2 regions of the Desulfosporosinus meridiei DSM 13257 genome follow, and region 2 is predicted to be linked to the other one. Evidence: riboswitches for the same ligand, from Rfam matches in the RefSeq annotation. Region 2 holds a riboswitch; the other holds the start of a gene.

Region 1 (3,110 bases), 310 kb from region 2:
GCTTAATAAATTCTAGGATTTCAGCATGAGGAATTGGGGTTGCACCAACTTTAAGTACTTTGGCAGAAGGTGTATCAGATCCGGTTTTGGGAGCTTCGGTTTTACTGCCGCAGCCTGAGAGTATGAGAGAAAAGGTGACTAAAACAGTGGCTAAAAGGGTCAAATAGCGGTGGTTCTTAATTCTTGACATTTTTTTCTCCTCCAATTTGTTTAGTTTTTGCCATAGCTGGGAATGACAGATCTTGTTGCTTGAATCCGGATAACTTGGGTAGTCACGAACCTAATTAGTAAGCTTGCGTGCCAGGGTTGTTCCTAGGGATTGTATAATCTGAACAATCACGACGAGAATGATGACAGTGACAATCATGACATCGGTTCGAAAACGGTTATAGCCATATTGAATGGCTAAGTCCCCTAATCCGCCTCCGCCAACGGTACCGGCCATAGCGGTGTAACCGATGACACTAATCGTCGTGATGGCGACGCCTAGAATCAGTGAAGCTTTCGCTTCAGGAAGAAGAACCTTTTGAATAATTTGTTTAGGAGAGGCCCCCATTGACAGTGCTGCCTCGATCACACCGTAGGGAACTTCTTTAAGAGAGGTTTCCACTACACGGGCGACAAATGGAGCGGTGGAGATCACAAGCGGAACGATAGCTGCTGTTGTGCCAACAGAAGTTCCGATTATTGAGCGGGTAAAGGGGATTAAAGCTACCAATAGAATAATGAATGGAGCAGAACGGAGTATGTTGATGACGGTTCCTAAAGTTCGCTCTACCCATGGGTTGGGTAAAATATGGCCTGGCGATGAGACGACCAAAATAATCCCTAAAGGTAGTCCAATCAGGTAAGCGAGTACAGTCGAGGCGAAAACCATATAAAGGGTTTCCCCTGTAGCAGGTATAATCAGCTGTAATAGAAGATCCCCTACTGAACCAGGGAAAAGACTTCCCACATTAAAGCTCACGTTTAATCACCTCCACTTTTAAATCTCTGGATGTCAAATAGTGATGAGCTTCCTTGAGTTGTTCAGGACTTCCTTGAAGCTCAAGGGTTAATGTGCCAAAAAGTGTGGATCTTAAATGATCGATGCTTCCATAGAGGATGTTAGCTCGAACTTCACAGGTTCTAAGCAAATCAGTGATAATTGGATCAGAAGCACGTGTGCCAAGGAATTGAATGCGAACAATTTCTGAGTCTGGGTGAGTTGCCAGTTCCTTCAATAGGTCCGCGGGAAGTTCATTTGGAAAAACTGTCGAGACAAATTGACGAGCGATGTCCGACTGAGGTTTTATAAACACAGACTCGACAGGGCCATTTTCCACGATGTGGGCTGCGTGAATAACTGCTACATGGGTACAGATTTCTTTGACAACTTTCATTTCGTGAGTAATCATAACGATCGTTAAACCAAGTTTTTGATTAATATCACGAAGTAGGTTCAAGATGGAAAGGGTGGTTTGTGGGTCTAAGGCAGAAGTTGCCTCGTCGCACAAAAGAACTTGTGGCTTTGTGGCGAGAGCACGAGCAATACCGACTCGTTGTTTTTGACCACCGCTTAACTGCCCGGGGTAAGCCGTTGCTTTATCTTCCAGACCTACCAGATGAAGAAGCTCTTTAACCCGTATTGAGATCTCAGTTTTAGGTACTCCGGCAATTTCTAAAGGGAAGGCAATATTTTCAGATACTGTTCGAGATTGAAGAAGATAGAAGTGTTGAAAAATCATACCGATATTCTGGCGCGCTTTCCTAAGTTCTTTACTTGAAAGAGCGGTCAATTCTTGCCCGGCAACAATGATTTTGCCGCTTGAAGGTTTCTCAAGTAGATTTAAGCAACGGACAAGGGTGCTTTTTCCGGCGCCGCTCAATCCGATTATGCCATAAATTGTTCCGGGTAATATGTTTAAAGATACATTATCAAGAGCCATGACTTGTCCCTGAGGGGACGAGTATTTCTTAACTAGTTGTTTAATCTGAATCACATGTGCACCTCCTACAATCTTTCTGGACGCTTATTCCCTGGTATTTATACATAACAAAACTCCGCGAAGAAAACCCGCGGAGTACCATTCGGTTTTCCTCTTATCTCCCAGATTTCTCTGCAGGAGTTAGCACCGTGCATCTAAGCCGGTTGCCGGGTTTCATCGGGCCAGTCCCTCCACCTACTCTGAATAAGAGTCTTTTATGAGGTTTTATTACATTAGTGTACTATGGAATGTCTATATATTAGCATAGAGAAGATGAGGTTTGCAATAGGGATATTGGAGGAAATTATTGAAAAGAACTTGACAATATGGCAACGCTTTAATAGATTAAAGGAGAACAGTGATTACTGTTTTACTGAGGAGGGGTATGCCGTGTCAAGTGATGAGCGTTTACAGAATCCCTTAAACGATGCTCTAGTTGAAGCAGTTCTGCTATTAAAAAACAAAGAAGAGTGTTATCGGTTCTTTGAAGATATTGCAACAGTTGCAGAGATTAAAGCCCTGGCCCAACGCCTTGAAGTTGCTAAGATGTTGCAAAAGAACGAGACCTATACTGCAATTACGGAAGTGACGGGAGCAAGTACCGCGACAATAAGCCGGGTAAAACGTTGCTTGAATTTTGGAGCAGACGGATATCAACTTATATTACGACGTTTAAAGGAACAAAGTGAAAAATAGGTGCAGGTGAAGGAGAGTCATAATGCTTAGAACAAATTTAGGTTTACGTATTCCAAAAGGGATGCGGGATTTGCTTCCTGAAGAAATCTCAGTCCAAGAGGGTTTAGAGGAAAGAATTCTAGAGCTATTTAAGCAATGGTCGTATCAAAAGGTATTAACCCCTACCCTAGAGTATTCTGCTTGTGTTCAACCAGATGTTGAACAAGAGGATTCATTATATAAATTCTTTGACCGGGAAGGGCATATACTGACTCTTCGACCAGAGCTAACGATACCTATTGCGCGACTTGTAAGCACACGCATGCGTGGCGGCGAATTTCCATTACGCTTATGTTATGGTGCAGATGTTTATCGGAACTCCAACGTCAGACACAGGGAATTTCGACAAGTAGGAGTTGAACTTGTGGGGTCTGACCAAGAGCTTGCCGATGCAGAAGTGATTGCTCT
Region 2 (3,110 bases):
TTATAGAATGAATCTAGATGCTCTTGGGCGGTATTTTTAGAGACATGGCTTTCGATATGCAAAAGTACAATGTCTACTTGTAAAGGCGAATTGCCCAGTAATCTTAATAGCTGTATTTCAGTAGCCTGTTTAAGAGGCATGAGGTTGAGGATTACAATTTTCAAAGGACGGATATCTTGGTGAAAGGCGCGTTCTTCTCCCATGACGAAGATGTTTTCTTGGTGTAAAATATTAAGTGCCGGCAGATTCTCAGGTATTTTGATAGGCATAAGATAACTCCTTTCAGGCGCGAGGGTTGATGGGGAAGTTCAAAGCTTAATAACTATCCCATCAGCGGTTGGCGCAATTTATATTAGAAAAAGATCAAAACCTTCTAGTAAATAAAAGGATCGTTTCTAAGTTGCGTGCCCCAAGTTGCTGGGACTTTCCTAAGGGCAAAGTGTTAGGGACGCTGACTTGCCAGGAGGGCCTGATCTAAATCATCCAACAGGTCAGCAATTGTCTCGATTCCAATGGACAGTCTGATCATATCCGGTGAGACCCCTGCGCTGCGTTGGGATTCTTCATCAAGCTGTTGATGAGTGGTGCTGGCCGGATGAATGACTAAGGATTTAGCATCCCCGATATTAGCTAAGTGAGAGAAGAGTTGAAGGTTGTTAATGAATTTTTTTCCTTCGTTAAGGCCGCCTTTGAGGCCGAAGGTAAAGATTGATCCCGACCCTCTGGGTAGATATTTTTTAGCAAGTGTATGGTAGGGGCTCTTTTTAAGACCAGGATAGTTCACCCAAGTTACTAATTCATGCTGATCTAAGAATTCTGCTACTTTTTGGGCGTTTTCAACATGACGTTCCATACGCAAGGGAAGCGTTTCTAATCCTTGCAGGAATAGGAAGGCGTTAAAGGGAGAGAGGCAGGCTCCTGTATCTCTAAGCAGGGAGACTCTAGCCTTTGTAATATAAGCGGCATTTCCACAGGCTTCTGTAAAGACAATATCGTGGTAACTGGGATCGGGTTGGCTAAGCCCCGGGAACTTTCCGTTGTTCCAGTTGAATTTTCCGGAGTCGATAATCGCTCCTCCGATTGAAGTACCGTGTCCGCCAATAAATTTTGTTGCTGAATGAACTACAATGTCTGCTCCGTGTTCGATGGGGCGACATAAATAAGGTGAGGCAAAGGTGTTGTCAACAATTAGGGGAATGCCGTTCTCGTGAGCGATATCGGAAATTATCTCTAGATCCGCAATGTTAATAAGCGGATTCCCGATGGTTTCAGTATATAGAGCCTTGGTTTTAGCCGTGATTTTTGAGCGATATTCCTCCGGTTTGTCAACATCTACGAAATGAACCTTGATGCCCAGTTTGGCGAATGTGTAGTTGAACAACGTGAAAGTACCGCCGTAAAGAGAGCTGGAAGCAACTATCTCGTCTCCGGCTTGAACAATATTTAAAAGGGCATAGGTAATTGCAGCTTGGCCGGAAGCAGTAGCGAGAGCGCCGATACCTCCTTCCAGAAGAGCTAGGCGTTGTTCGAAAACATCTTGGGTAGGATTCGTAATTCGAGTGTAAATATTGCCGGATTCTTTGAGAGCAAATAAATTGGCTGCATGATCAGTGTCATTGAAGACAAAGGAAGATGTCTGGTAGATTGGAACAGCCCTCGAATTTGTGGCGGAATCAGGGCTTTGCCCTCCATGTAAGGAAATTGTTTCGATACCCAGTTGTCGTTTTTCAGTCATGCTAACTCCTCCTTAATAAATAGAAACGACCACTTCAAGAGAAGCGGTCGTATATTATTTACACGCTACTCTCATCTCTCAGAACCTAAGGTTCTGCTGGAATTAGCACCTTATAGCTTACGCTATCGGTTGCCGGGCATCATCGGGCCAGTCCCTCCGCCACTCTTGATAAGAGAATTCAATATTTAATTGTCTTACTTGGAATATAGCTTACTATAAAACAAAAAATAATTCGTGTCAACAGAGGGCTGTCTGCCAATTTGTGACAAAAAATTATTGAGAAAGGCAAGCTAGGCACAGACTGAACTGTAGACACGGAAATTCAGCCAAGAGGATCGCTTCCGAGTCTAGAAGGGCTTAGAATAAACGAGCTAGGTTTACTCCTAAAGCAACTCCGGAAAAACCAACGACAATGCTGAGTATGACATACAATCCGGCTGTGATTAAACTTCCCCCTTCAAGTAAGGAAATTACTTCAAAACCAAATGTGGAGAAAGTGGTAAAGGCCCCCAAAAAACCAACACCAATTCCCAAACGCCAGAAAGGACTTACATTAAGTCGTTCAACAAATAATATATGCAAGAAACCCAGGAGAAAGGCTCCCGAGATATTTATAAGAAAGGTGTGCAGGGGAAAGCTGCTATTCCATTTGTTGGAGATCCATACTCCAAGACTATAGCGGGAGAGGGCACCGAGAGCCCCTCCCACAGCAATGACTAAGGCAGTTTGCATTGTTTTCAACCTCTAATTCTGAAAATTTAGGATCAACGAATAAAAATTTAGATCAGTAAAGGGAATCAACTAGAATCTTATATATAATAATATATTGGTTGAGTGTTAACCACAAGGAGTTAAAGCCTGAATAGTTTCAAACGTCAAGGTTAGATGGTCTGTGTAAGTTGGCTGACGTTGTGAAATTTTGAGAAAAGAAGTATTATTATACAAAAACTACAAAATAAAAGTTTTGGCATAAATTAAACAGTTTTAAAAATAAGAGGGTGTAATCGTGATTATTGATCCATTGAGAATTTTCGTTACTATAGTTGAGAACAAACATTCTTCTCTTGCAGCTGAAGAACTTTATTTAACTCACCCGGATGTGAATTCTCAGATTCAAAGTTTAGAAGAGGAATTAGGCTCAAAGCTTATAGATAATACATCGAAGCATTTAACCCTTACGCAGTCCGGTGAAATTTACTATGGATATGCAAAGCAAATATTGCTTTTGCAGGATAAGGCCAAACAGGAAATCAAGCAGTTATCGAATGTGGTTACAGGGGATTTAAGGGTTGGAGCGAGTTATACCATTGGAGAATATATTCTACCCTCTGTAGTGGCAGAATTTGCAGCCAGATATCCAAAAGTAGAGATTGAT

What was found. Region 2 has a riboswitch for S-adenosylmethionine ahead of DESMER_RS02190 (homocysteine synthase). Riboswitches for the same ligand answer to the same signal wherever they lie in the genome.
Region 1: linked by a shared signal. The riboswitch ahead of DESMER_RS03635 (methionine ABC transporter ATP-binding protein) and the one ahead of DESMER_RS02190 (homocysteine synthase) in region 2 are both predicted to bind S-adenosylmethionine.

The regions. Positions count from the first base shown of each region.
Region 1 covers NC_018515.1:782,250-785,359, forward strand. The annotation lists gene DESMER_RS03625 (MetQ/NlpA family ABC transporter substrate-binding protein) at 1-190, opposite strand, end outside; gene DESMER_RS03630 (methionine ABC transporter permease) at 281-967, opposite strand; gene DESMER_RS03635 (methionine ABC transporter ATP-binding protein) at 957-1,982, opposite strand; SAM riboswitch class I at 2,080-2,178, opposite strand; gene DESMER_RS03640 (YerC/YecD family TrpR-related protein) at 2,358-2,663, shown strand; gene hisZ (ATP phosphoribosyltransferase regulatory subunit) at 2,686-3,110, shown strand, end outside.
Region 2 covers NC_018515.1:474,191-477,300, forward strand. The annotation lists gene metA (homoserine O-acetyltransferase MetA) at 1-269, opposite strand, end outside; gene DESMER_RS02190 (homocysteine synthase) at 443-1,735, opposite strand; SAM riboswitch class I at 1,804-1,910, opposite strand; gene crcB (fluoride efflux transporter CrcB) at 2,093-2,467, opposite strand; gene DESMER_RS02200 (LysR family transcriptional regulator) at 2,742-3,110, shown strand, end outside.